DNA from 2 places in the Arthrobacter sp. FW306-07-I genome. Region 2 is predicted to be linked to the other one. Evidence: predicted binding sites of a transcription regulator. Region 2 holds the regulator's gene; the other holds the start of a gene.
What was found. The regulator HrcA, encoded in region 2, represses chaperone genes, less so after heat shock. The targets are predictions, from matches to a motif close to TTNGCACTCGNNNNNNNCGAGTGCNAA.

Region 1: a site for HrcA is predicted at 11,280-11,306, ahead of LFT46_RS13960 (FmdB family zinc ribbon protein). Genes of this name have one in related genera too.

Annotation. Positions count from the first base shown of each region.
Region 1 covers NZ_CP084550.1:3,013,635-3,033,128, forward strand. The annotation lists gene LFT46_RS13890 (N-acetylglucosamine kinase) at 1-675, opposite strand, end outside; gene LFT46_RS13895 (LysR family transcriptional regulator) at 769-1,743, opposite strand; gene LFT46_RS13900 (MFS transporter) at 1,842-3,080, shown strand; gene LFT46_RS13905 (Lrp/AsnC family transcriptional regulator) at 3,223-3,726, shown strand; gene LFT46_RS13910 (MFS transporter) at 3,758-5,002, opposite strand; gene LFT46_RS13915 (Lrp/AsnC family transcriptional regulator) at 5,172-5,666, shown strand; gene corA (magnesium/cobalt transporter CorA) at 5,667-6,662, shown strand; gene LFT46_RS13925 (Pr6Pr family membrane protein) at 6,640-7,395, opposite strand; gene LFT46_RS13930 (hypothetical protein) at 7,497-7,649, opposite strand; tRNA gene LFT46_RS13935 (tRNA-Ala) at 7,773-7,845, opposite strand; gene LFT46_RS13940 (hypothetical protein) at 7,979-8,890, opposite strand; gene LFT46_RS13945 (GNAT family N-acetyltransferase) at 8,996-9,616, opposite strand; gene galU (UTP--glucose-1-phosphate uridylyltransferase GalU) at 9,621-10,526, opposite strand; gene LFT46_RS13955 (5-formyltetrahydrofolate cyclo-ligase) at 10,630-11,250, shown strand; gene LFT46_RS13960 (FmdB family zinc ribbon protein) at 11,362-11,628, shown strand; gene LFT46_RS13965 (RcpC/CpaB family pilus assembly protein) at 11,744-12,472, shown strand; gene LFT46_RS13970 (DUF4011 domain-containing protein) at 12,557-16,714, opposite strand; gene guaA (glutamine-hydrolyzing GMP synthase) at 16,844-18,433, opposite strand; gene LFT46_RS13980 (DUF3817 domain-containing protein) at 18,550-19,059, opposite strand; gene LFT46_RS13985 (SURF1 family protein) at 19,056-19,494, opposite strand, start outside.
Region 2 covers NZ_CP084550.1:2,314,035-2,323,780, reverse strand. The annotation lists gene lepA (translation elongation factor 4) at 1-1,022, shown strand, start outside; gene hemW (radical SAM family heme chaperone HemW) at 1,048-2,277, shown strand; gene LFT46_RS10695 (DUF4870 domain-containing protein) at 2,502-2,912, opposite strand; gene LFT46_RS10690 (DUF3097 domain-containing protein) at 2,989-3,837, opposite strand; gene hrcA (heat-inducible transcriptional repressor HrcA) at 4,011-5,024, shown strand; gene dnaJ (molecular chaperone DnaJ) at 5,111-6,238, shown strand; gene LFT46_RS10675 (16S rRNA (uracil(1498)-N(3))-methyltransferase) at 6,241-7,020, shown strand; gene LFT46_RS10670 (GerMN domain-containing protein) at 7,007-7,963, opposite strand; gene LFT46_RS10665 (PhoH family protein) at 8,332-9,420, shown strand; gene ybeY (rRNA maturation RNase YbeY) at 9,417-9,746, shown strand, end outside.

The DNA of each region.
Region 1 (19,494 bases), 700 kb from region 2:
CGGGGAGTGGAACAGCGCTATCAGCTTGTTGGGGTGGTCCAGCCCGCAGGACCGCAGAAGGGCTGCGGTGAGCTGGTCGATGGGCAGGCCCTGGTTCATCCTGCGGAGGCTGTGCCGCACCGCTTCGCGGCCCAGCCAATAGCCGCTGCCTTCATCCCCCAGCAGGTAACCCCAGCCGCCGGCCCGGGCCTCGCCGCCGTCGGCATTGCGTCCCCAGGCCGCTGAGCCCGTCCCTGCGATGACGGCCACCCCGGTGCCGGCCCGGCCTGCCGCCAGCAGCAAACGCGAGTCGTGGACAACGGTGACGCGTGCTTGCGGGGCCAGCGGCTGGATCAGGGCAGCCAGGGCTGCAGCGTCCTCGTCGGTATCGATTCCGCCCGAGCCCGCATACACCCGGTCCACACGTCCTCCGCCGATCCGGGCAAACAGCTCCGCGAGGTTGCGGGCCGCCTGTTCACGGGTGACGTTCTGGACGTTGGAGCTGCCTGCCGAGTCGTCCGCGACAGGCCGGCCGTCCTCAAAGCGGACCCCGTGGGTTTTGGTGCCCCCGATGTCCAGCCCGATCGTGATGCCGTGAAGCGGGTTTACAGGAAGCGGGTTGCCCTGCTGCGGGTCGCTTGGCGCTTCCGCGGCCGGCTCGACGGGATGGGCGAAAGTGTTCTGGGTGTTCGTCACGTCACAAGGGTACTTGCGGGGAGGGCGTGCCGTGCGGCACCCGGCCGCGCCTGGCCCCGGCCGGCGCGCTCCGCCGTCGGCCGTCTTACTTGCTCAGCGGCCCGCCCTGGTGACCAGCCCAGCCAACAGGCCCGGACCTTGGGAGACCACCAGTTCGCGGAAGAGCCTGGCCGGAACAGGTTCGCTTTCGGGCTTCCGGCGCCGCCAGCTCACGCCGACCTCCCTAAAGGCGAGCGGGGAATCCAGTGGCACTTCCACCCACCCCAGGTCGCCCGTTTCGGGGCGCAGTGTGCGGCCCGGCGCCTCACCGCCCGGCGGGAGGACGCTGACGCCGAGGCCTGCCGCGACCAGTCCGCGGACCGTGTGGGAATCCTGGCTTTCAAAGGCGATCCGCGGGCGGTACCCGGCCTCGCGGAACAGTGCATCGGTGAGGGACCGCAGCCCGTACCCGGGCCCCAGGGCAACGAACGGCTCGGTCCGGATATCGGCCACGGCCGCCATCCGCTTCCGCGCCAGCGGGTGTCCATGATGCACCACCAGCCGGAGCGGCTCACGGTACAGCGGCGCCGAATCAAGGTTCTTCCCGGGTGGGGCCACGGGCGCGGTGAGGGCAAGGTCGGCTTCGCCGGAAGCAAGCTCCTCCAAACAGCTGTTCCGGGCGCCCTGGCTAAGCCGGAAGGCGGTTCCGGGGTGTCGGGTACGGAAGGCGCTGATCAGCAGGGGCAGGGTGGCTTCGCCGAATGTGTGCTGGAAGGACACAGACACAGTGCCCCTGACCACCTGGGACTCGTTCCGGACCAGGTCCAGCCCGGCCTGGAACTCCGCCAGCGCGTGCTCGATGTAAGGCAGAAGCGTGCGGGCAGCGGGAGTCAGGCGGACCCCGCGCCCGTCCCGGACCAGGAGTTCGGTGCCGACGGCGGCGCTGGCCCGGGCCAGTGCCCTGCTCACCGTTGACTGGGGTACTCCAAGCAACTCGGCTGTCTCCGTCACATGCTCGGTGCGGCCCAGCTCGGCCAGTACCGGCAGGAGCGGCAGCAGCTGCGCCAACTGTTTCCGGTCCGGTTCCATTGCTGCCTTACCTTTGCCTCGAATGACCCACTATCGATATCAGTTTGACAGGAAAGATGCATTGGAAGCATCCATTTCGGGAGGACTACGCTGGCTGGATGCGACAGAAGGCACCAGCCGGCACCGGCCCCTCACCCGTCTGGAGTGGGCATCCCAAGGGATCGCGGGACTACGGCCGCGTCCTCGCCGGACTGGCGTGCGCCGGTGTGGCCACTTTCGCGCAGCTTTACGCCACCCAGGCGGTCCTGCCGCTCATGGCGGCCGACTTGGACATCACTGCTGCCGAGGCCGCCCTCACCATCTCCCTGTCCACCATGGGGCTGGCCGCCACGGTGATCCCCTGGTCCTTCCTGGCAGACCGCATTGGCCGGGTGAAGGCCATGATGTGGGGCATCACGGCGGCCACCGTCCTGGGCCTGCTGGTGCCGTTGTCCGCGAACTTCACCATGCTGCTTGTGCTGCGGCTACTGGAGGGGATGGCCCTGGGCGGCATTCCCGCCATCGCCATTGCCTACCTCAACGAAGAGGTCAGCAAAGCCCATGCCGCGTTGGCTGCAGGAAGCTATGTTGCCGGCACCACCCTTGGCGGCCTGTCAGGCCGGCTCGTAGCGGGGCCGGTTGGTGAACTCTGGGGCTGGCGCTCGGCGGCCTTGGCCGTGTCCCTGCTGGCGACCGTTGCCGCCGTCGTATTCCTTGTCCTGGTGCCCCGGGCCCGGGGATTCGTTCCGGCCCAGGCCGCCGGCCTCCGGAACGCCATTCAGACGCTCGCCGCCCATCTTCGGAATGTCCGGCTGCTGGCCATTTACGCCCAGGCCTTCCTGATGATGGGCGGGTTCGTGGCCGTCTACAACTATCTGGGTTTCCGGCTGTCCGCTGCGCCGTTCGGGCTCCCGGCCACCGTGATCAGCCTGATCTTCCTGGCCTACCTGTCCGGAACTGTTTCCTCCCGCTGGGCTGCGGGCCTGACCACAAGGTATGGCCGTCGGAACGTCCTGCTCGCGGGACTTGCGCTTGCAGTGGCCGGCCTCGCCCTGACCCTCACCCCGTCCCTGGTGCTGATCCTGTCCGGGCTGGTGGTGTTCACCGGGGGCTTCTTCGCCGCCCACAGCATCGGGTCCGGGTGGACCGGCGCCATCGCCAGTACCGGCCGGGCCCAGGCGGCCTCGCTGTACAACCTGGCCTACTACCTGGGCTCCAGCCTCCTTGGATGGGCGGGCGGCCTGGTCTTCCAGGCGTGGGGCTGGGGCGCCCTGGCGGGAGCCGTCATGGCGCTGGCCTGCGTCACTGCCGCAACTGTCGCCGTCGTCCATCCCCGGGCCGAAACAGCCCCTTCCTGAGGTCCGCCGCGCCGTCCGTGAATTAAGCGGCTTCCCCAGCTCTAAAAGGGGCTTGGATATTCGGCAGGGCACGCCCGGGCTGAGCGGATGGCGACGATTCTGCGGTCTAGGATGAACGAAAGATCGCGTGGAAGGAACCGCAGTGAGTACGAATCCCAGGAACCCCAGGCCCGGGCCACATCTTGAACCGCTCGACGCCATCGACGAACGGCTCCTGGAAGCCCTCGTCTCTGACGCGAGGATTTCCAACAAACAGCTCGCCGAACTGGTGGGGATCGCTCCATCCACGGCCCTGATGCGCACCCGGGCGCTGTCTGAACGGGGCATCGTGCAGGGCTATGAGGCGAAGCTGAACCTGTCGGCCATCGGCAGGTCTGTGCAGGCGCTGGTGGCCGTGCGGCTCCGCGCCCACGACCGGGACCAAATCGACCGCTTCACCGCACGCGTGCCGCACCTGCCGGCCGTGCTCTCCACCTTCCACACCTCAGGTTCGGTGGACTACCTGCTGCACATCGCCGTCGGAAGCACCGAAGACCTGCGGGACTGGGTCCTGGACAACCTCGCCACCGATCCCGTGGTGGGGCACACCGAGACCACCCTGGTCTTCGAACACATCCAGGGCAACCACGGGCCCCTTCCCGACTAGCCCTGCCCTGCTCATTTGGGGAGGCGGGGTGTCACTTTCGCTGCCGGACGGCCATGGCTGCGAGCGTCCAGGCTGACAGGCCAAGGGCCGCGACGCCGCACAGCAGGACGAAGCCTTGGACGGCCGGCGCCATCCCGAACGCCGCGCTGGCCCAGCCAAGGCCCAGGACCGGCACCGCACTCCCCAGGTAGGTGATGACGTAGACGGTGCTGATGATCTGGGCATGGCGGGCGGGCTCCACCTTGTCGGCAACGTCGTTAAAGACAATGCGGAACGACAGGCCCTGCCCCAGCCCGGCAGTCACGGCGGCCCCCACCAGCAGCAGGGGGCTGTGCCAGGCGCCGGCGGCCCCCAGCAGGATGACGGAGACGCCAAGGACTGCGAGCCCGCCCGGGACGGTCAGGCGGCCCCGGACGGTCACCAGCTGGCTCAATGCTGACGCGCCCAGTGGCAGGCCGGCCAACACGCCGATCAACGGCCGGGAGTCAGTGCCAAGGACCTGGGCAAAGTAACCCGGTGCCAGGGACAGGGAGAAGCCAAAGACTGCGAAGCTCAGGAAGCCGACTGCGGACGCCAGCCAGAATGCGCCCCTCGCCTGGCGGGAAACGGAAGGCCGGCGCGGAGCCAGGGCATGCAGCGGCCGGGACACTGCCGGCACCATGATGGCCGGGCGGGCACGGACCAGGTACAGCGGGACCAGGAGACCGGCAAGCAGCAGAGAGTGGACGACGTACGGGGCCGTGGTGGGGCCGGGGAGCAGCGACAGCAGCCCGCCGATGACGGGGCCGGCGGCCACTCCCCCGGATGAGGCCAGCAACGTAAAGCGCGATGCCCACTCCGGACGGGACGGGAGCAGTTCACGGAGGGCAGCGGCGCTTGCCCCGGTGGCCAGCGCGACAGCCATTCCCTGTAGTGCCCGGCCCGCGCACAAGGCGGCCAGTGTTCCCGCTTCCGCGAAGATCCAGCCGCCCACCAGCCCGGTCAGGACGGCCACCAGGAGCGCAGCACGCCGGCCGATATGGTCCGACCAGTGCCCCGCGAGCAGCAGCGTTCCCACCAACGCCAGGACGTAGCTGGCAAAAGCGGCGGTCACATCAAGGCTGGACAGGCCCAGGTCGGCCTGCAGCAGCGGGTACAGCGGCGTGGCCAGGTTGGCGCCCACCAGGAGGAGGAAGATGGCCGCACCGGAAATTACCAGCCGCGCGGTGGTGGAGGCATTCCACCCGCTGGGCATGGCCGTTACCGGGCGCATCCGCAGTTCGCTGAAGACCGTCATTTTGCCGCCTTAGGGATCGCCACGGCAGGTAGTCCTTGTGGGAGCCCGGCGCGGATACAACATTGATGGTTCAACAGTGCGGCACTGCTGCCCTATCCATCCATTACTGCGAGGATAATTGAGCAGAATAATCAATTTACGAAGCGCAGCGTGATGGAGAGTGACGATCTTGAACAAGCTGGATCCCACGGACCTGAAGATCCTCCTGGCCCTCATCAGGGATCCCCGGATCCAGATCGGCGAGCTCAGCGAGTCCCTGGGCATCGCCCGCAACACGGCCCAGTCCCGCGTGCGGCGGCTGCTGCGGGCCGGGGTGCTGCGCCCGGGCGGCCGCGAAGTGGACCTGGAGGCGGTGGGCTATGACGTGGTGGCGTTCGTGACCATCGAGGTCTCCCACCGTGAGCTCGACGGCGTTGTGGCGGCGCTGCGGCTCATCCCACAGGTCCTGGAAGTCCACGAGATCTCCGGACGCGGCGACGTATGGTGCCGGGTGGTGGCCACCGACACGCACAACCTCCAGTCGTCCCTCCGGCAGGTCCTGAGGATCAAGGGCGTGATCCGGACGGAGACGGTGCTGGCCCTGCACACCCACATCCCCTACCGCACCGAACCCCTTATCAGCGGCCTCAGCAGCGCGACAGCCCCGGCGGCTAGGATTTCCTGAATGACCATCATCGATAACGCCGTCTACGTCAACGGCGTCCGCCACGCAGAGCCTGAAAACCTGGAACAGACCTTTGAGACCCTGGCCCGGCACGGCGGCATGGCCTGGATCGGGCTCTACCGGCCCACCGCTGAGGAAATGGCTGCTGTGGCCGCCGAGTTCGGGCTCCACGCCCTCGCGGTGGAGGACGCTGTTTCGGCCCACCAGCGGCCCAAGCTGGAGCGTTACGATGACAACCTTTTCACGGTACTCCGGCCGGCGCGGTACCTGGATGAGGACGAGACGGTGGAGTTCGGTGAACTCCACGTCTTCACGGGCAAGAACTTCGTGGTGACCGTACGGCACGCCGAAACAGCTGGTGTGGCCACCGTTCGACGGCGGCTGGAGGAAAGGCCTGATCTCCTCCAGTACGGACCCGAAGCGGTGCTGTATGCCCTGCTGGACCGCGTGGTGGACGACTACGCGCCGGTGGTGGCCGGGCTGGAGAACGACATTGACGAGATCGAGGACCAGCTGTTCAGCGGCGACTCTTCCGTGTCCCGCCGCATCTATGAACTGGCACGTGAAGTCATCCAATTCCAGCGCGCCATCCACCCCCTGCCGGAGATGCTGGACCAGCTCAAAAGGGGCTTCGAAAAGTACCAGGTTGAAGGCGACCTGCGGCACCGCCTGCGCGATGTGGAAGACCATGTCGAGCGGGTGATTTCCCGGGCGGATTCCTTCCGGGACCTGCTGCAAAACGCCCTGACCCTGGACGGAACCCTCACGGCGAACCGGCAGAACGAGGCCAGCGCCGAGCAAAACGAGCAGGTGAAGAAAATTTCCTCTTGGGCTGCCATCCTGTTCGCGCCTTCCTTCGTCGCCGGCATCTACGGGATGAACTTCGACACCATGCCCGAGCTCCACTGGACCTTCGGCTATCCCTACGCCCTGGTCCTCATGGTTGCCGCCGGGGCGCTCATGTACGGGATCTTCAAAAAGAAGGGCTGGATCTAGGAACCCTGGCCCGGACGGCCTTCCCGGCTGCCAGCGCCGCCCGCGCGTTGCCCGCGCTGTGCACCAGGACCGCAACTGCCAGGAACGCGGCCAGGACCTGGCCGGTGGTTGCCAGCACCCTGGGCCAGCCGCCGTCGATGGTGGGGTCAAGGAAGTCGTAGACATACCACCCGTCCAGCCCGCCCCGGATCCACGAGAAGGCCAGGAACACTACGGGGTAGCCCAGCCACGCAGCGGGCCGCCACCAGGGGCCGCGGACCGTGCGGGTTACCAGGACCCAGTCAAGGGCTGCCACCAACGGGGCCAGGCGGTGGTGGACAAGCTGCGGCCAGTACAGGTCCCAGGTCCACCAGGGCTCGCCCGGCGGAGCCACGAGCACCACGTAGATGATCCCGGTCATGACCAGGTACAGGACCAGTCCGCCGAAGAAGTGGTCCCACCAGTACGGCAGCGAGCCGCGCCGCCGTACTCCCGAAATCATCAGGACAAGACCAAAAGCGAGGTTCCCCTGCACGGTGAATTCCGAATACAGCTGGGCAATGTCCACATCGTTGCCGGGCAGGGTGGCATCCACCGTCTTCTGGACCACTGCGGCGAGGACGGCCAGCCCTGTGAGGACCCGAAGGACACGGATCCACGGGCGGTCCGGGTGCAGGGCGTGGTTGGCGGCAAGGTTGCGCCGGACCGGAGGAATCAAGGGCGTCAGGCCGCCCGGCTTCGCTGCAAGGCTCATGGAGCCAGCGTGGCGCCGCCGGTACGAAAAGACCAGAGTCCTTGGGCGGTTGGTACCAGCCGCCTACCTGGCCGCACAGCAGCCCGGCAGGCGGATGATGATCAGGCGTTGGCCCTGCGTTTCAGCCAACCCCAGACGCCGGTGGCGACGAAGAGGACCAGGCCGATGATGGCGAGCCAGAGAAGGCCCTTCACGACGAAGCCAAGGATGGACAGGATGAGCCAGAGGACCAGAAGGCCGATGATGATTCCCATGGGCTTACTCTAGGCCTGTACTGCAGGAAGCGCGCGCGCATTGCCCGGCGTTTCGCGGACAGGCTTCGCAGCATGGGGCAAGAGGCAACGAAAGAGCCCGCTGTTTCCAGCGGGCTCTTTTAGTGGAGCTAAGGAGATTCGAACTCCTGACCTCTTCGATGCGAACGAAGCGCTCTACCAACTGAGCTATAGCCCCGGAACCAGCTGCCTCCTGCAAGATATCCCAGGCTGGTGCGGAACCGGTGTCCCTAGGCTACAAATTTTCCATCCCCAACGCCAATCGACGCACACGGGCATCTGCCGGTAATGCGAAGCTCCCCCGCTTGGCCCTAGGCGCGGCGGCGCTGGAGGACGTCGTCGAGGTTACTCAGGGCGCTCTGTGCCTTGGACAACTGCTGGGCGCTCAACTGTTCCGTTTCGCCGCCCTCTGCTGCCGTTGCCTCCGCAGCCCCCTTCTTCAAGGACGGCTTGCCGACTGCTTTGGGCGCTTCCGGCAGCTCCAACGGCTCCGGCTCAGGGCGCTCAGCCTTGGCCGCCTCCACGTAAACAGGCTTGGGAACCTCCACCGGCTCCCAGGGCGTGCCCACGGGAATGGGGGACGGAGCTGCGGCGCTGGTGTCACCGGCAGCCACTGCGACGGCGAGGGCCGCTTCACGCAGCTCCACGGCCGTCAGCGGCTTAACCTTCGCCTGGCCCGCCTCCGCATCGAAGAGCGTGCTTTCCGGCATCACGGGAGCCACCTCGGGCTTGGCAGGAATAACGACGGCGTCTTGCGGGCGGCGTGCCGGGGCACTCATGGCAGAGCGGAAGGCGGCGTTCACCTTCGCCCTGCGGTCACGGACAGCGAGCCAGCGCAGCAGTGCCACCGACGCGACGGTCACCAGGGTGCAGGTGAAGGGAAGAGCAGGCGATCCGATGCCGAACGGAAGCAGCACACCCGAGATGAAGGCGGTGACCAGGGACAGCAGTCCCACAAGGGCCAGGGCAGTGCGGCCGTAGCGGACGCGGAACCTGGGCGGGGGTGGGGTGCTTGCAGCGCCTGCGGCACTCTTCCTGGGTTCCATGGCTTTCTCCTGCTGGGCGGCGACGTTCAGGACCAGGCCGGGATGCGGGTCCGGCCTTTCATCGGCGGGGGCGTCTGCCAGGAAGTCGCCGGCGGGCTGGAACTGGTGCCTGCGGTTCCGGAGGACGTAAGGGGCAACCCATACAATCCAGAGCGCGACGGCAACCACAAGGATCACTGAGCTGCTAAGGGGGAAGTCCACACTCAAAACCGTATGAGCATCATGCCTGCTCAGGCCGCATTACCAAGGGTGTGTCGTGCCCCTGAGGGCAAACCATTGGATTTATGACCGGCGCGATGCCAGCCAAGGGCCCAACAGGCCCTCCGGGACTTCTTCCGCAGTGAGGGCGAACGAGCGGTGGTCGGCCCACTTGCCATTGATGTGCAGAAAACGTGGCCGGTACCCTTCGTCCCGGAAGCCCAGTTTCTCCACCACCCGCAGGCTTGGTCCGTTCTCGGGCCGGATGTTGATTTCCATGCGGTGAAGGCCAAGCGCCTGGAAGCAGTGGTCGGTTACCAGCGCCACGGAGGTGGGCGCTATCCCCCGTCCTGCCCTGCCCTGGTCCACCCAGTATCCCAAGGTGGCCATCATGGCCGAACCCCAGACGATGGAAGATACTGTCAGCTGCCCCACGATGGCGGGTTTCCGAAGGCCCGGCTGCCACTCGGTGATGAGGAAAGGCAGAGCAGTGGCCTGGGCAGCCTGCAGATTGAGCGAGCGGACCATGTGCCGGTAGTCAGGGAGGCCGCCCGCCGGGTCCGGGTTGGATGCCTCCCACGGCGCCAGCCATTCACTGTTGCGCGACCGTACCTCGGTCCACTCTTTCTTGTCGCGGTACCGGATGGGCCGCAGGACCAGGTCGCCCGACTCGAGGGTGACTGGCCAAATAGGACCTGTGTGCATTGGGTTACCGGGAAAGGTCGGCGGCGAAGCCGGGCAGCCATTCCCGCAGGCCCGGGCCCAGGTCTTCGCTGTCGACGGCCAACTGGACGCAGGCCTTGAGGTAGCTCAGCTTGTCTCCGGTGTCGTAGCGGCGGCCGCGGAACACCACTCCGTAGACACCATGCCCCTGGGCATCACCGGTGGCAAGCTCCTGGAGGGCGTCCGTCAGCTGGATTTCTCCACCCCTCCCCGGCTCGGTGTGCTCGAGGACTTCGAACACGGCCGGGTGCAGGACATAGCGCCCGATCAGCGCAAGGTTCGACGGAGCTTCCTCGGGCGTGGGCTTCTCCACCAGCCGGTTGACGCGGACGTAGTCTTCTCCGTCAATCTCCTGGATGTCGGCGCAGCCGTAAGCACTGATCTGCGAGGGCTCCACCTCGATGAGCGCAACGACGGACCCGCCCGTTTTCGCCTGCACGTCGATCATGGTGCTGAGCAGTTCGTCGCGGGCATCAATCAGGTCATCCCCCAGCAGGACGGCGAAGGCTTCGTTGCCCACGTGCTGCTTTGCCCGGAGCACCGCATGCCCCAGTCCGTGGGGGTCGCCCTGCCGGACGTAGTGGATGTCGCCCAATTGGCTGGCCGCCTGGATGGACGCAAGCTTTTCCGTGTCGCCCTTGTCCTCCAGCGTCGATTCGAGGGAGGGCACCCGGTCGAAGTGGTCTTCCAGGGCGCGCTTGTTGCGGCCGGTAATCATCAGCACGTCGTTGAGGCCCACGTGCACGGCTTCCTCCACCACATACTGGATGGCAGGCTTATCCACGACGGGAAGCATTTCCTTGGGCATCGCCTTCGTGGCGGGCAGGAACCTGGTGCCCAGGCCCGCGGCGGGAATGACGGCTTTGCGGACTCTGGGGTTACTGGTGCTCACCGGACTAATCTAACGTCAGCGTCAAGCATTTCAGTAACCACCGGCGCGGCAGGCTGGCATCCGGCCAGAAGCCGCTGAGTGCCGGCAACGCAGGAAGGACACCATGCTGCAGGAAACGAACGCGGTCAAGGACGATATCCGGGCCGCCCACCGACGCCGGCGAGCGGGCCTAACCCCGGCGCAACTGGAAGCGGCAGGCAACGCCTTGGCTGTGCACGGCGAAGCCTGGGCCGGGACGGTTACCGGCGGCCAGCCCGGCATAGCGTGCGTGTACCTCGGCGTGGGACAAGAACCGCCCACCCTGCCGCTCGTGAATGCTTTGCACAGCAGCGGACACAGAGTGCTGCTTCCGGTGTGTGAACCCGGCAGGGAGTTGAGCTGGGTGTTCTGGACGCCGGAAACCAGCTTTGAACGCAGCAAATTTGCACCCATCCTTGAGCCCGCCGGACCCCGGCACGGGCCGGAGACAGCAGGCGCAGCGGCAGTGCTTTTCATTCCGGCCACCGCGGTGGATCGTGCCGGTAACAGGATCGGCCAGGGCGGCGGGTACTACGACAAGTTCCTGGGACACCTTGCGACAGCCGGGAAGGAAATTCCCCTGGCCGCTGTTATCTACGACGATGAATTGCTGCCTGCGGGGCGGATTCCTGCAGAGGAGTTCGACCGGCCGGTCCCGGCGGTCCTTGCGCCGTCCGGGTACCAGCCGCTCACGGGCGGCGCCTGACCCCGGCCCGTCCAGGGGCAGTGATAGAATTAGCACTCAGGCCCTGCGACTGCTAATGGTTTACCAAGTGGCAGCACGGGACCTCTCGTTTGCCCAAGAGGAGGAGCACCAGTGCCAACATATGCTTACGCCTGCAAGGATTGCGGCCACGCCTTCGACATTGTCCAGTCGTTTTCGGACAGTAGCCTGACGTCCTGCCCCGAATGCCAGGGCACGTTGCGGAAGAAGTTCAACAGCGTGGGTGTCGTCTTCAAGGGCTCCGGTTTCTACCGCACCGACTCGCGCGATTCCAAGGGCAGCTCCGTCTCCCCCGCGCCTGCCGCGGCTCCGGCTGCGCCCGCTGCCGCCCCCGCCGCTTCGGCTCCGGCAGCCAGCTAGACAGGCATAAGCCTTAAGTTCGACGGCGGTCGGCGCATTCCAGCGCCGGCCGCCTTTGTCCACATAGCGTTCGTTCTGGCTGCCCAGGTGCGGTTGCCGCAACTAGCGTGGGCGCATGCCCAGACTTCCCCGCCGTCGCCGCGACCACTACCGGCGTCCCGCCAGCCCCCGAAACATCGCACGCCGCGGCAAAGAGCGTTCACCGGGGGCGCGGTTTGCCAGCTGGGTGAACCGCAACCGCAGGCTCGCTGCGGCGTTGTTGTTATGCGCAGCTGCAGCCCTTGCGGTCCAGCAGCTCACTCCTGCCCCGCTCTCCACTGTTAGGGCGCTGGCCGCCGCCCGGGATCTTCCCGCCGGAAGCGCCGTCACCACAGCAGATTTGGCTCACGTCCAGGTGCCGCCGGGAATGGTGGCGGACGGCTTCCTGCAGGATGACGCCGCCGCAACGGGCAAGCAGCTGGCCGCGCCCATGCGCAAGGGCCAGCTCCTCACGGACGCCCAACTGCTGGGTCCCGGACTGCTGGCTGGCACTCCGCCCGGTTCAGCGGCTGTTCCCCTGCGCATGGCGGACCCTTCGTCCACACAGCTGGTCTCCCCCGGCCAACTGGTCAATGTGGTGCTGACGCCAGCCACCGGGTTTGACCAGCAGGGTCCCTCCCAGGTCCTGGCATCTGCCGTACCCGTCCTGTGGACGTCGAACAACGGCGGCCAGGGCGGGCAATGGCTGGGCACCACGGAGACGGATGGACTAATCGTGGTGGCGGCCAACGCAGAACAATCGTCCCGTCTGGCCGGAGCCTCAACCCAGGGCCGGCTGTTCTTCGTCCTTGTCGGGCCGCCGTGACATCAGCCATGCAAGGCCGAAGCCGGGCGCTCCATCCAAACCAGGCACACATCCAACCCGGAACCCCTGGTCAGCCCTGCGCGGTCAGCCCCAGTGCGGTGGTTTCTGTTCCTTCAACCACGTGTCGTGGTCGTCCTCCCGGTCTCCCCAGCTGCGCGCATCGTCCTCTGCGGCCTTGCTCGGAAGGATTTCCTCGCTGCCGCCCTGTGCCGCGCGCGCCGCAGGGGCATTCGGGCCGGGTGCCGCAGGCGCCCCCGACGCAGCAGCGTCAGTGCCAGGTTCAGGGTTTCCGTTCTTGTTCTCGTCGTAGTGCATGTCTTCCTCGGGACCGGCTTTCCCGGCCCTGTCTTCCTTGCTCAATTCTTCTCTGCTCAAATCTTCTTTGCCCGCGGAAGCTGCCGATGATGCGGTATCGATTCCATTGAGCGCCTGGTGGACGTCGTCGTCAAGGAAGCCCGTAGAGGTCGTGGTCCTGCCAGGGAGCACGATGTTCTCAAGTCCCAGGTACCCCGCTATGCGGTCGGCGCAGGTCGAGGGGTCGGTGAAGACTTCGATGGTCCACAGCGGCATGTAGCGCCAGCCCAGGCGTTCCAGCAGTTCCGGGCGCAGCCGGCTGCGTTCACGCACGCTCATGGCGCGGTACTGCTTGGTGCCGTCGGATTCGATGGCCACAGGCCGGGGCAGGTCCAGGTCGTCCTGGCCCATGGTGTTCAGGGGGTCGGCCGCGGCAACAACGTCGATGGCGCCGTCGTACTGGTGCCACACCCGGGCGCCGCGGGCGCGCAGCCTGTCCCCCAGATCCGCTACCAGGGGATCCGCTCCCAGTGCCTGTTCGCTGGCAGCGGCACGGGACGCCGGAGTGCCCAGGTCCGTGTTGCCGGAGATTTCCCGGTTCAGCAGCGTGTAAAGGTCCACCGCCCCGTGGGTGAGGCGGGTGTGGTCCAGGTCTTCCGGCCGGAAGCAGGTCAGCACGTGCAGGGAACGCCGTGCCCGGGTCATCGCCAGGGCAAACTTTTCCCGGCCACCCTCGGCGGACAGCGGCCCGAAGTTGTGGAGTGCACGGCCGTGGGGGGTCCGCCCGAATCCCGGTGAGAAGATGACGTGGTCACGCACCAGGCCTTGGGCGCGTTCCAGGTCAACCACCCGGAAGGACTCCGGGCCGGCACCGAAGAATCCGGCGAGGCCGGGCTGGTTGGACAGCTGGAGCCTGATGGACTCGCCAATCCGGGCCGCGTGCCGGAGACTGGCGGTTACGACCGCGAGGGACGTTCGGGGGCGCATCCTGGCGTGCTCGAAGACCAGTTCCACAACGCGGTTGACCTCCGCCACGACGGATTCCACACCCTCGTGGTCGGCACTGGGCAGGCCGGTGCCGTCCGGCAGGTACTCAACCAACAGGGAGCGGTCCAGCCCCGTGGCGGACTGCCCTTCCGGCAGCCGGCGCAGGCCGCCGTCGTAAAAGCTCTTACTCAGCTGGAGGACCAAGTCCTCGTCCACCGCGCGATACACCACATTGAGCCGCCATACCGGCAGGACGGCGGAGAGCGCGGTAAAGGCGCTTTCCACACGGTGGTGCGCCGACTCGCCGGGCGCCAGCCGCTCCACTCCCACGGTGAAGGTCCGTGGCGTTGCTATGCGGGAATCACCGAAGGCAATGACCTGCCGTGCACGGGCAATCGAGGGCAGGACGGCCTGCAGGGAGGTGGCCTCAGCATCGAGGATCACCACCGCGTCGAAATGCTGCTCCGCTGGCAGCAGGCCCGTCATGAGGTAGGGACTGACAGACCAGACGGGAACCAGCGTCCCGATCAGGTCAGGCGCCTGTGCGGTCAGGGCGGGCAGGGAGACCCGCCCGTCCTTCAGCAGGCTGCGCAGGAGGCCGGCCTGCCGCGGCTGGGCGGCAATAGCGGTGCGCCACCGCTCCGCCAGGGCCCACCGCAGCCGGGCTGCGCCGCTGGCAATGTGCGCATTGTCTGCGAGGCGGTACTCTGCTTCGAGCCGGCGCAGTGCGTCGCCGTCGGACATGGCCAGGTAGTCGTCACCGCTGATCATTGCCTCGAGCGCGGACTGCCACCAGGCCAGTTCCAATTCGGCCGCGACCGATCCTTCGGGTACTTCCCGTTCGGCAAGGTCGGCAAGGAGTTCACCCAGGCCGTGTTCGCGCATGTTCTCGATGAGGAGTGTGCGTTCGGGCAGGGTCTTGAGCGTATCGGTGTCCGCCACCAGGCGCTCCAGGCGTTCCATCAGCTGCGGGTAGGGAACGCCGGTCAGCGACCCACCGTCTTCCGTATGCCGCAGCGCCTCGCCCAGCTGCGCCAACTCCTTGTCCAGGGAGCGGTACATGGCGTTCATTTCGGCCAGGCCCGATGGAACGGCAGGGTGCCGCTGCGTTGTGGCGTATCCCGCCCACAGGGCCCGCTGTTCCTGCACCAGCAGCAGGGACGAGTGCAGGTCCGCGATGTGGACGCCCGGACGCACATATTCCTTGGCCACCCGGCGCAGCCTGGAGCGCTGCATGGCCGTCAGCTCGATGCCGCGCTCACGCCGCCACGAGGACGGTGCAGTGGCGGAGATCAGGTCCGTCACCGGGCGGTCGAAGATGTCCGGGGTGAACTTGTCCAGGCTGCCGCGGACGGCAACCAGCAGTTCCAGCTGCTCGCCCCACTCGGCAAAGGATTCGCCCAGACGGATTTCGGCGTGCTCGGCAACCGCGTCCATCCGGTCGCGGAGGATGGGAAGGCTCTTGGCCACGGACCGGACCAGGTCCTGGGCTTCCTCGGTTTCCTTGCGGGTCAGCAGCCTTGCGCCGTGCCAGGGGCTGGTGGTGGCCGCCTTGCTGAAGCTGCCCAGTTCGGCAGCACGGCGAAGCCGGCCGGCCAGTTCATCGCGGTCCCGGATGCTGTCCAGGACGCTGCGCTTAAGCCGGACGGTGGTGGCCGGTGCCGGATGGATGGACGTGAGTTCGGCGAGGGACTGCATGGCCTGGTACGGCGAGCAGCCCCACCGATCGCGGACGTTGTGCAGCGATGCCACGTGATCCATCAGCGCATGCCGGTGCTCGGTAAGGGTGTGGTGCAGGTTCCCGAGCTGCGGTTCCAGCGACTTCTCGTTCCGGACGATCGCCCGGACCAACTGGCCCTTCAGCTGTTGGGCGGTGACATTCCCGGTGAGCTGGAACAGGATGGACTCCAGTCCCAGCGACTCCAGGTGTCCGGACACCTCATTGAGGCTGGCGCGCCGGTCGCCCACCACCAGCACGGTCTTTCCGGCATCCACCAGGGCACCGATTGTGTTGATCGCGGTCTGGGTCTGGCCGGTACCGGGCGGGCTGCTGACCACCAGGGAGTCCCCGGCGCGGGCTGCATCGATTACGTACTGCTGGTCCGTGTCCGCGTCCAGCAGGAGCAGTTCGTCCTTGGGGTGCCGGTTGTCCAGCTGCGGGAAGCGGGACGGGTCCGGTTCTTCAATGTCCACCATCTCGCCGCCGGCGGCGGTGGCCAGTGCGGACACGATGGGGTGTGTGTCGTTGATCCAGGGGTCGTCGAGGTTGCCGGAGAGGTCGGCGAAGGTGGAAACGAGCAGGTTGTGCTGGGTTTCCGCCCCGTGGATGGGCCGGATCAGGGTGGCCAGCCGGTCCAGGACGGGCTGGGGGTCGAACCGGGCGGTGCTGTAGGCCAGGCGGGTCACGGCGTTGACGTCGAAGACGATGCCGTGGATGTTCTTCAGGTGCCGCACCAATGCCGGGTTGATCTGTGCCTGCTCGGTGAGCTGCAGTTCAAAGTCGTCCTCCCCTGGCCGAACCGTGAGGGAGATGGCGGTCAGCATCACGGGGGCGGACACACGCTGGGGTTTGCCCCCGACGGCGGATGTCCACACCACGGTGCCTGCGGACAGGTACCCGGCATCGATACCGCGGTCATTGGCGAGCTCAAAGATCTTGGACCGGATGTTGCGTGAAGCCCTTGCCGCGACCACGTACTGCTGCCGGTCCCGGATCAGCGTGGACAGGCGGGTGCGGCGCCCGGCCATGAGCTGGGCGAGTCCGGAGGGGTGTGCCGAGGTGAGGTCGATGGAACCTTCGGGCGTCTTGGTGAAGCGCAGCATCGTGTCCGCGCCGGTGACGGGTTTGAGCCCGGACAGCCATTTACGAAGCTCTTCCGAGCCCTCCGGGTGGCCTTGACCAACTGACACTTCTGCCTTCTTTTCTGCGTTTGCACGTGACGTCCTGGACCATACCGGCATAGGTTCGAGAGTAGCCGCTTCGGCGCCGGACTTGAGCGACCGCAACACTGGAGCACGGGAAATTGCGGAGGATTCATTCGGGAAAAGCAGTGGCCGGCCCCCGCTGGCGGAGGCCGGCCACTTAGGAAGCTATTCCCACTCGATGGTTCCCGGCGGCTTGCTGGTGACGTCCAGCACCACCCGGTTGACGCCGTCCACCTCGTTGGTGATCCGGTTGGAAATCCTGGCCAGGAGGTCGTAGGGCAGGCGTGACCAGTCGGCGGTCATGGCGTCCTCGGACGAAACGGGACGCAGCACGATGGGGTGGCCGTAGGTGCGGCCGTCGCCCATGACGCCGACGCTGCGGACGTCCGCCAGCAGCACTACCGGCATCTGCCAGACCTCGTTGTCCAGGCCGGCCTCGGTCAGCTCGGCGCGCGCGATGGCGTCCGCCTTGCGGAGCAGGTCCAACCGCTCCTTGGTGACCTCGCCGACGATCCGGATGCCCAGGCCGGGGCCGGGGAACGGCTGGCGGCCCACGATCTCCTGCGGCAACCCCAGCTGGGCGCCCACGGCGCGGACTTCATCCTTGAACAGGGCTCGCAGCGGTTCGACAAGCTCGAACTGCAGGTCCTCGGGAAGCCCGCCCACATTGTGGTGGCTCTTGATGTTAGCGGCACCTTCGCCGCCGCCGGATTCGACGACGTCCGGGTAGAGGGTGCCCTGGACCAGGAACTTGATCTTCTCGCCGTGCGCGGCAGCCTCGGCAATGATGGCCAGTTCGGCTTCTTCGAAGGCGCGGATGAACTCGCGGCCAATGATCTTGCGCTTGGTTTCGGGATCGCTGACGCCTGCCAGTGCCGAAAGGAAGCGCTCCTGTTCGTTGGCCACGTACAGCTTGACGCCGGTGGCGGCCACGAAGTCGCGTTCCACCTGTTCCGCTTCGCCCTCGCGCAGCAGTCCGTGGTCCACGAACACACAGGTGAGCTGGTCGCCCACGGCGCGCTGGACCAGCGCTGCCGCCACTGCTGAATCGACGCCGCCGGAGAGCCCGCAGATTACCCGGGAATCCCCGATCTGCTGGCGGATCCGCTCCACCTGCTCCTCCAGGATGTTTCCGGTGGTCCAGTTGGGCTCAATCTTGGCGCAGTTGAACAGGAAGTTTTCAAGCACCTGCTGTCCGTAGGCGGAGTGCTTGACCTCCGGGTGCCACTGCACACCGAAGAGACCCTTTTCCTCGTTGGCGAAGGCAGCCACCTCCGCGCCCGCGGTCGTGGCCAGCACCTCGAAGCCTTCGGGCGCAGAGTGGACGGAGTCGCCGTGGCTCATCCAGGTCTTCTGGTGCTGGGGCATGCCTTTCAGCACGGAACGCCCCTCGCCCAGGATGGTGGTCTCGGTGGATCCGTACTCCCGCAGGCCGGTCTTGTCCACCTTGCCGCCCAGCGCGTTGGCCATGGCCTGGAACCCGTAGCAGATGCCAAAGACGGGGACGCCGGCCTCGAAGAGGTCGGCACCAACGCTCGGGGCGCCGTCGGCATAAACGCTGGAAGGGCCGCCGGAAAGGATGATGGCGGCGGGATTCTTGGCCAGGAGCTGCTCGGTGGAGTAAGTATGCGGAACCACTTCCGAATACACATTCGCTTCCCTGACGCGGCGGGCAATCAGCTGCGCGTACTGGGCACCGTAATCAACAACCAGCACCGGCTTCTGGGAAGTCTGGGATGCAGTGGGAGTAGTCACCGTAATAGCCTACTTGGCGCCGTTGCACCGGCGCACCTTGGGAGGCCGCGCTGTGACGGAGCAAACGTCCGACGGCGGCCGGTCGGCTGCCTGTGCGCAGCCCACTGCGGAGGGGATCAGTAGCGCTGCGGGGCCTGCGGGTTGGCGGCCAGCTCGGCCTCCACCTCGGCGTGGAACTTCTTCTCGACGATGAAGGACAGGAACGGCACCACGCCACCCAGTGCCAGCAGGATTAGCTTCAGGAACGGCCAGCGCATAAGCGACCACAGCCGGAAGTTGGAGATCAGGTACACCACGTACATCCAGCCGTGCACGATCAGCACCGTGACGGAGACGTTGACGCCGTTGATCACCCCGGCCGGTTCGGCGTCGGCGAATCCGAAGCCGAACGGCTGGCCGGTCACTGCGTTGGTGCCGCCCGCGAACAGGTACTGCCCGAAGCCGTACCGCGCCACGAGTTCGGCGCAGAGCAGGAGCAGCATGGTGCCGGTGAGGTAGGCCATGACCTTGTAGAACTTCAGGGCCGACCGGATCTGTGCCTCAGTACCGCCGAAGCGGCGCTTCTTGCCGGAAGTCTTGCCGCCGGATGCCTGCGGGGATGGGGTGGCGGGTTTCGGATCAATCATGGCTGTACCTTCTGCTGGTGCTGGTCAGGCTGCTGCTGTTCAGGCTGGTGCTGGTTAGGCTGCTGCTGAAGAGGCTGTGTTTCGTGGAGGCCGCCTGCGGGGGCTTCATCGGCGTCCTCGAGGGCCTCCTCGAGATCGCGGTGGTAGTCGTCCTTGACCAGGCGCCACCAGATAAAGAAGGCGAAACCGGCGAAGACGACCCATTCGATGGAATAGAACAGGTTGAGCCAGTTGATGTGCTGCCCGGGGGGCTGCGGCCCGATATCCAGGGGCAGGAGCTTTCCAGGGACGGCTGAGGCGCTGACGTCCTGGCCGCCCACCACCTCGGCGGTGGCAGACACAAAGCCCGGGTAGCTGCTCACGTCCCAGTAGTTGATGAGCTCGGCGACGGAAACAGCCGTGGCCTCCCCCGGCTTGGGCGACTTCCCGGCCACC
Region 2 (9,746 bases):
TCCGGCAGTCCAAGGTGGGCGATACTGTCACCAACTTGGCCAAGCCGGCAGCCCAGTCGCTGCCCGGCTACGCCGATGCCAAGCCCATGGTGTTCTCCGGCCTGTACCCGCTGGACGGCGCCGACTACCCGGTCCTCCGTGACGCCCTCGAAAAGCTCATGCTCAACGACGCGGCGCTGGTGTACGAACCGGAGACCTCGGCTGCGCTGGGCTTTGGTTTCCGGGTGGGCTTCCTGGGTCTCCTGCACCTCGAGATCACCCGCGAACGCCTGGAGCGCGAATACAACCTCGACCTCATCTCCACTGCGCCTAACGTGGAATACGAGGTGACCCTGGAGGACAAGAAGGTGGTCCGCGTGACCAACCCCAGCGAGTACCCCACCGGCAAGATCGCGGAAGTACGCGAACCCATGGTCTCCGCCACCATCCTGGCCCCCAACGAATTCGTCGGCGCCATCATGGAACTGTGTCAGTCACGCCGCGGCGTCATGGGCGGCATGGACTACCTCTCCGAGGACCGGGTGGAAATCCGCTACCGCCTGCCGCTGGCGGAAATCGTCTTCGACTTCTTTGACATCCTGAAGTCGAAGACCCGCGGCTACGGCTCCCTGGACTGGAAAGCCGACGGCGAGCAGGTTGCCGACCTGGTCAAGGTGGACATCATGCTCCAGGGTGAGCAGGTGGACGCCTTCAGTGCCATTACCCACCGGGACAAGGCATACGCCTACGGCGTGATGATGACCGGCAAGCTCCGCGAACTCATCCCTCGGCAGCAGTTCGAGGTGCCCATCCAGGCGGCCATCGGTTCCAGGATCATCGCCCGTGAAAGCATCCGGGCCATCCGCAAGGACGTACTGGCGAAATGCTACGGCGGTGACATCTCACGTAAGCGCAAGCTGCTGGAAAAGCAAAAAGAAGGCAAGAAGCGCATGAAGATGGTGGGCACGGTGGAAGTGCCGCAGGAGGCCTTCATCGCCGCCCTCACCACGGACGAATCGAAGGACAAGGCAAAGAAGAAGTGACCACTGCGCAGTGGGGGACGCCCTGATGCCCAGCGTCCTTCCCCTCGGCGACCCGGCGCCGTCGGACGGTCTGCTGCCTGCACAGGCAGCGGACGGTGCGGCGGGCCGGGCTTTCGGCCTGTACGTCCACATTCCCTTTTGCGCCGTGCGCTGCGGATACTGCGACTTCAACACCTACACCGCCACGGAGCTCGGCGGCGGCGCATCCCAGGATGCATATGCCCAAACGGCGGTGTCGGAAGTGGCATTGGCGGCCAAGGTGCTGGCGGGCTCGGGCATGCCGGAGCGGAAGCTCAGCACGGTCTTTTTCGGCGGCGGCACGCCCACGCTGCTTCCCGCTGAAGACCTTGCGGCGATCCTGCGCGCTGCCATCGATCAGTGGGGCATCGAGGACGGCGCCGAGGTCACCACGGAAGCCAACCCGGACTCCGTTACCCCTGAATCCCTGGCCGTCCTCAAGGAAGCCGGCTTCACCCGCGTGTCCTTTGGCATGCAGTCCGCCGTTCCGCACGTCCTCAAGGTCCTTGACCGCACCCACACGCCGAGCCGGGTTCCGCAGGTGGTGCAGTGGGCAAGGGAAGCCGGCCTGGCTGTCAGCCTGGACCTGATTTACGGCACGCCGGGGGAGTCGCTGGCCGACTGGCGGCACTCACTGGAGACCGCCCTGTCGTACCAGCCGGACCACATCAGCGCCTACGCGCTGATCGTTGAGGAGGGTACCAAGCTGGCAGCCCAGATGCGGCGCGGTGAGGTCCCGGGAATTGACGACGACGACCACGCCGACAAGTACGAGCTCGCCGACCAGTTGATCACCGAAGCAGGGCTTGGCTGGTATGAGGTCAGCAATTGGGCGCGCACTCCGGAGCAGGCGTGCCGGCACAACCTCGCATACTGGCGGGGCGACGACTGGTGGGGGATCGGGCCGGGCGCCCACTCCCACATGGGCGGGGTCCGCTGGTGGAACGTCAAGCACCCGTCCGCCTATGCCAACCGGCTGTCGCAGGGGCTGTCGCCGGCTGCCGGCAGGGAGACCCTGGATGCGGAAACCAGGCACCTGGAAAAGGTGATGCTCGAGGCGCGCCTGCAGTCAGGGCTTGAGGTGTCAACGCTCAGCGCCGCCGGGCGGCACGAGGTGGCCGGGCTGATCGCGGGCGGCCTGGTGGAGCCTGCTGCTGCTTTCCGCGGACGCCTGGTGCTGACCCTCAAGGGCAGGCTGCTGGCAGACGCAGTGGTCCGCCGCATCCTCCCTGACTAATCTCAGGGAGCCGCTGGGTGCGCCCCACAGCTTGCGAGGGCAGGGAGCCGCTGGGTGGGCCCACGCCCGTAGGGTTCCCTGGCCGAGCTTGCGAGGCTAGGACCGGTGGGTGGGCACACGCCCGTAGGGTTCCCTGGCCGAGCTTGCGAGGCTAGACCGCTGGGTCGGCCCACGCCCGTAGGGTTCCCTGGCCGAGCTTGCGAGGCTAGGGCAACGGGCGGGGACTATTTGATCCAGCGCAGGTTGTACTGGTAGCGGTGCGGCTGGCCACGGTTGACGTGGATACCTGCGGCTACGGAGAAGCAGGTGAGGGCCACCCAGATCAGTGTGGCGATGACCGCGAAGATGTTTCCCACATAGGGGATGAAGACCAGGATGTTGGCCAGCACCGCGGCGATGGTGGGCGGCAGGCTGAAGTTCAGCGCTTCCTTGGATTCCTGCGCGGTGAACGGCCCGCGGTCGCGGAAGATCAGGTAGATCAGCAGCGAGGGGATGCACCCCAGGATCCCGCCGAAGTGCGCCAGCGTGGCCCACTGGCGGTCCTCGCTGGCCGTAAGCGGCAGGGCGTTGGCGGGTACGCCATGGTACTCGGAGCGGCCCTGGCCGTCCCTGTGATCACGTGCGTTTTCTGCCACAGTCTGTGTCCTTCTGAGGTGCAAGTTAGTGCTGACTACTACCAAGAATACTGGCTTTAGGGCCGGCGCCCGCCGCTCAGGGCACGGTAAGGAAATCGATGACTTCCTCAACCCGGCCCAGCAGGGACGCTTCGAGGTCCGCGTACGTGCGTACGGCGCCCAGTAATTTCTGCCATCCGAGGCCGATGTCTTCCTTCGTGCTGTGGGGCCAGCCGAACGCTTTGAGGATCCCGGTCTTCCAGTCCTGCCCGCGTGGGATGGCGGGCCATTTTTCGATGCCCAGGACTGAAGGCCGGATTGCCTGCCAGACGTCCACGTACGGGTGGCCGACGATCAGGACGTTGCCGGCCGCGCCGGGGGACGCCATGACGGCGTCGGCGATCCGGGATTCCTTGGAATCGGGAACCAGGTGGTCCACCAGTACGCCGAGGCGGCGGCCAGGGCCCGGCTTGAAGTCCGCCACGGCTGCGGCCAGGTCGTCGATGCCGTGGAGGGGCTCGACGACGATGCCCTCCACGCGCAGGTCGTCTCCCCAGACCTTTTCCACCAGTTCGGCGTCGTGCTTGCCTTCCACCCAGATCCGGCTTGCCTTTGCGACCTGGGCGCGTTGGCCTGGGACGCGCACTGAACCGGAGGCGGTCCGGCCGGCGGGAGGACCGGCGGCGGCCTTGGGCGCGGGCGGCATCAATCGGATGGGCTGGCCCTCGAGGAGGAAACCGAATCCGAGCTTGAAGGACCGGGACTTTCCGCGGCGGTCCTCCAATGCCACGACGTGCATTCCGCCGGACTTCTCTACGCGGGTGACAGCGCCCACCCAGCCGGACTGTACTTCCTCAAGAACCATGCCCCGCTCCACAGGGACCTCGGGCAGCTCCACCCGCTTGGGAGCGGAAATGCCCCGGGGGCCCCAGTTCTGGTAATCCATGGAATCAATCCGCCTAGCGCTAGCTCCTCAACCCGGGAATTTCGCCCGGAGCGGTACCAATGCTAACAACGGGCCGAGGCATAATAGACTGTTAGCACTTAGGCATGTCGAGTGCTAACCCTTGGGCGGCACCGGGCGGAGCGGGTGCCCCGGACCATGGATGGAGGTGGAGAGTGAGCGAGCCACGCAAACTGGAAGTACTGCGGGCCATCGTGGAGGATTACGTCCACTCCCGCGAGCCGGTTGGGTCCAAAGCCCTGGTGGAGCGGCATCATCTTGGCGTTTCCAGCGCCACCATCCGCAATGACATGGCCGCGCTGGAGGACGAGGGGCTGATCACAGCCCCCCATACCAGCGCCGGCCGGATCCCCACGGACAAGGGCTACCGGCTTTTTGTCGACCAGATCTCCGCCGTCAAGCCCCTGTCGGCTCCCGAACGCCGAGCCATCCAAACCCTCCTGGAGGGCGCGGACGACCTCGACGACGTGCTGGACCGCACCGTCCGGCTGCTGTCACAACTGACCAACCAGGTAGCCGTGGTCCAGTACCCGCACCTGAGCAGGGCACTTGTCCGCCACATCGAATTCGTGCTGCTGGCACCGCGGAAGGTCCTCGTGGTCCTCATCGCCAACAGCGGCAAGGTGGAGCAGCGCGTCATCGACGTCGGGCAGGACCTCGGAGACGAAGCGCTGGCCGAGCTGCGCACCCGCTTCCTTGCCGCCCTCGGGGGAACCCGGCTGAGCCACCTCGCCCAGGCACTTCCCGCCGTCGTGGCCGCTGCGCCCCAGCCGCAACGCCAGGCAGCCTACGCGCTTGCCCTCGGCCTGGAGGCGCTGGCCCAGAACAGCAGGGAAGACCGCATGGTCATGGCCGGCACCGCCAACCTGGCCAGGTCGAACGTTGATTTCCCCCTGAGCATTGGTCCGGTGCTGGAGGCGCTCGAGGAACAGGTGGTGATGCTGCGGCTGTTGAGCGAAATGGCCCAGGACCACCGCGGCGTTGCCGTCAGCATCGGACGGGAGAACCCCTATGACGGCCTAGCCGAGGCCTCCGTCGTGGCCACCGGCTATGGTCCGGACAGTGCAGCCAAGGTGGGAATCCTCGGACCCACCCGAATGGACTATCCCACCACCATGGCCGCCGTCAGGGCCGTAGCCCGCTACCTTTCCAGGATTTTGGGGCCCTGACTCCTGGCCGCCGGAGCCCGCTTCGGCTGTGGACAAGAGTCCTGGCGCCCGACTGAACGCAGTACAACAAGGAAGAGACACGAATTTTGAGCAGCCACTATGACGTCCTTGGAGTCTCACCCGAAGCTACGGGCGAAGAGATCAAAAAGGCCTACCGCAAGCTGGCCCGCACCCTTCACCCGGACGTTAACCCAGGTGCCGACGCTGCCGAGCGCTTCAAGGCGGTAACGCACGCCTACGAGGTCCTTTCCGACCCCCAGAAGCGCAGGATCTACGACACCACCGGCAACGAAAACGGCACGGACAACGGTTTCGGCGGCGCCGGTTACGCAGGCCAGGGGTTCGCGTTCCAGGACATCTTCGACACCTTCTTTGGCGCGGGCGGCACGTCTGGCCCGGCGTCCCGGGTCCGCCGCGGCCAGGACGCACTCATCAGTGTCCGGATCGACCTCCGCGACGCCGTCTTCGGAGTCAACAAGAAACTCGAGGTGGACACCGCAGTGGTCTGCCCCACCTGTGATGGATCCTGCTGCCGCCCGGGCACCCACCCGGAGCGCTGTGACATCTGCGGCGGCAGCGGCCAGGTCCAGCGGGCCGTCCGGTCCATCCTTGGCCAGGTCATGACGGCAGCTCCCTGCGGCACCTGCGAAGGTTTCGGTACGGTCATCAAGGACCCCTGCAATGAATGCAGCGGCCAGGGCCGCATCCGCAGCCGCCGGTCACTGACCATCAAGGTTCCTGCCGGCGTCGCCACCGGCACCCGCATCCAGCTTTCCGGGCAGGGCGAAGCCGGCCCGGCAGGTGGGCCCGCCGGCGACCTCTACGTGGAGATCCGCGTCAACAACGACCCCACGTACGTGCGCGAAGGCGATGACCTGCACGCCACCCTGCACATCCCCATGACCGCTGCGGCCCTGGGCACGGACGTCAGCCTGGAAACCTTCGACGGTACCCAGGAGATCGATGTCAAGCCCGGCACCCAGTCCGGCGAAATCATCACCCTGCGCGGCTTGGGCGTCACGCACCTGAGGGGCTATGGCCGCGGCGACCTGAAGGTCCATCTGCAGGTGGACACCCCCGCCAAGCTCGACTCCGCGCAGGAGGACCTGCTGCGCCAGCTTGCCAAGCTCCGCGGCGAGCAGATCACCGAAGGCAAGTTGGCTGCCAGCGGCGGCATGTTCGCCAAGCTCCGGGACCGGTTCGGGAACCTGTAGCGGTGAGCAACCCGGTCTTTTTCACCTCCACCGGTTCGCTGGACGCCATGTCGCCGGGCCGCATCTTTGTCCTCGAAGGGGCGGAGGCGCGCCATGCCGTCACCGTAAAGCGGCTGGCGCCGGGCGAGGCCGTGGACATTGTCGACGGCGCCGGCACCCGCATGACCGGAAGAGTCGTCTCGGCTGCACCCTCGGGCCTCGAGGTGGAGTGCGGCAGCCTGGCGGTGGAAGACAGGCCGGACGTGCGGCTGGTGCTGGTCCAGGCCCTGGCCAAGGGCGATCGCGACGAACTGGCCATTGAGACGGCCACCGAACTGGGCGTCGACGCGGTGGTTCCCTGGCAGTCCGAACGGTCCATCGTCCGCTGGAAGGGCGACCGTGCAGCGCGGGCTCACGCCAAGTGGGAGTCAACCGTGGCGGCGGCCGCCAAGCAGGCACGGCGTGCCTGGATCCCGGAAGTGCGCGCCGCCGTCGACACCACAGGGCTTGCCACCGCGGTGAACGCGGCGGACCTGGCGGTCATCCTGCATGAAGACGCCGTACGGCCGCTGCGTACCGTCCTTGAAGCGTGGCAGGGGAGTGCAGGCACCGGCTCCCGTGAAATCCTGCTGATCGTCGGCCCGGAGGGCGGCATCAGCCCGCGGGAAGTAACGAAACTCTGCGACAAAGGGGCTGTGACAGCCCTGTTGGGGCACCATGTCCTGCGGTCCTCCACAGCCGGGCCGGCCGCCGTCGTGCTTGCCAGCGACATTCTTGGCCGGTGGACCACTACCGGACTTTGAAGGTCCTGGTGTCCTCGTTCTTGTCCGGCTCCCCGCCGGAGCCGGCCTGCGCCACCCGGAGTTCGTAGTCGCCTGGCGGCAGGTTCAGGGCCAGCGTGAAGACGCCCGCCTGTCCCTGCTCCGTGCCGGCCGTGGTCTCCCCGTTCAGGAAGGGCGCTTTGCTGCCCCCGTCCCCGGCCCGAAGGAGCTGCCAGTGGAGCTTCGCGCCAGGTGACGTGCTGCGCCCTGTGACTTTTACGCTGCCGCCCGGCACCTCGGCGTTTTCCTGGGGGTCGATAATCCATACCGGCGCCACCAGGCCTGCCGCGCGCGTCATGAGCGCGCCCAGCTGGATCTTTCCGAACGCCACGTAGTCCGTGTGGCCGTCCACGAGGATCCGGACCCGGACTTGCTGGCCGGTGTCGATCAGGCCCGAACTGGCGGCCGCCGCGGTGGCCGTGTAAATCAACTGCTGGATGGCCCGTGCCGCCATGTCTGCATCGAGGTTGCTGTTAAAGGCGTCGGCCGAGACGTCGACGGTGATGACATCCTTGCCGGAAATGGACGTGGCCAGCTTGTCCGGGTTCTGCCAGGGCGTGAAGAAATCAGGGTCCAGGGGCTTTTCCGACATCATGGCGCGCAGTGCCCGGGTCACCGGGTTGTCCTGCTCCGGGACGTCCCGGAATTCGCGGTAAAGGAAGATGTTCCCCCCGCTGCGGCCAATCCAGTACACCGGGGCCTTGTTGGAGGACTGCGTGGTTTCCAGCGGGGCGCTTGTGGCCGGGCCGTCCGGCATAGTGCCCCCGGAGGCGGGGACCGATGCGCTGGTGCCTGTAGGTGAAGGCCCGCCCTCGGCCGTGCAGCCTGCCAGGGCCGGAACAAGCACCAAAATTCCTGCAAGGACGGCCGGGCACAGGCGGCCCTTGGGTCGTCCTGCCCTTTTGGGCACAGAGGTTTCCGGCACTGTCCTGCCCTTGTCCTTTCCTGGCGTGGCGGGCCGATCCCCCTGGCGGCCTGACGTCCCAGCAGATGCTGGATTTCCAGCATTGCACAGCGGTGCGCACGGTCAGCCGCTCTGTGCGTCCTTCCGGCGAACTGCAACTGGAACGATATATGGCCGATATGAAGTTGATATCTAAGCGCCCTGCTCGGGAACCTTTCACGGGTGGCGCGGCAGCTCCCATTCGGGCGGATATCCGCTCCATACCCGTGCTGGCGTAAGATAAAGGGATCGCTGGGCAGGGAGCACCGCGCGACGGGCACCGGCATCAGCCAAACGCAAAACAAGTGATGTCGATCTTCGAGGGGACCACGGGCCTGCGGGCCAACACCATGACTGAATCAGCAAATGGTAAGCGCCGGCTCAACACGGGCGAAGGCAGTCCGGGGGAATTTCCGCACTCAATGCCCGGCACCCGGACCGAAGTTGTCCTCTTTGAGAACACCGACCAGATGGTTCAGTCACTTGGCAGCCACGACGAGGCGCTGCGCTTTATCGAAGAGCAGTTTCCGGATGTCAATTTCCACGCTCGCGGCAATGAACTGTCGATCAGCGGCCCCGTCAGTGACGTGCCCCGGATCATGCGGCTGCTCCAGGAGGTCCGTGGCCTGGTGGCCAGGGGCACTGTCATCACGCCCGCAGTGCTGCAGCAGCTGGTGTCGCTCCTGCGCACCCAGTCCCTGCAGAATCCCGTGGACGTGCTCACCCACGACATCCTCTCCAGCCGCGGCAGGACCATCCGGCCCAAGACGCTCAACCAGAAGAACTACGTTGACGCCATCGACGCCAACACGGTGATCTTCGGCATCGGGCCCGCCGGCACCGGCAAGACGTACCTGGCCATGGCGAAAGCGGTCCAGGCGCTGCAGCAAAAAGAGGTCAGCAGGATCATCCTCACCCGCCCTGCGGTGGAGGCCGGGGAGCGGCTGGGATTCCTGCCCGGAACGCTCAGCGACAAAATCGACCCCTACCTCAGGCCGCTCTACGACGCCCTGCACGACATGATGGACCCCGAGTCCATCCCGCGTCTCATGGCCGCCGGCACCATCGAGGTGGCCCCTCTGGCGTACATGCGCGGGCGAACCCTCAATGACGCCTTCATCATCCTCGACGAGGCACAAAACACCACGCCGGAACAAATGAAGATGTTCCTCACCCGGCTTGGATTCGGATCCAAGATGGTGGTCACCGGAGACATCACCCAGGTGGACCTGCCCTTCGGAACGCGTTCCGGGCTGCGGATCGTCGAGGAAATCCTGCAGGGAATCGAGGGCGTTAGTTTCTCCGTCCTGGATGCCGCCGACGTTGTACGGCACCGGCTTGTGGGGGACATCGTCAACGCCTACAGCATCTGGGACGAAACCCAGCGGAACCGGGTCAAGCACTCAGCCAGCAGGGAAAAACGGGGGGAACACGCGTGAGCATCGAGGTCAACAACGAGTCCGGCATCCAGGTGGAGGAATCGGAGCTCGTGGCCCTGTCGCGGTACATCTTTGAACAGCTCTATATCCACCCGCAGGCCGAACTTTCCATCCTCTTGGTGGACGAACCCGCCATGGAGAAGCTGCACATCGAGCTGATGGACGAACCTGGCTCCACGGACGTGCTCTCGGTCCCCATGGACGAGCTGACCCCCGGGACCCCTGACCGGCCGACGCCCCAGGGCATGCTGGGCGACATCGCCATCTGCCCGCAGGTGGCCAAGGTCCAGGCCCGGAACGCCGGCCATTCGCTCCAGGACGAGATG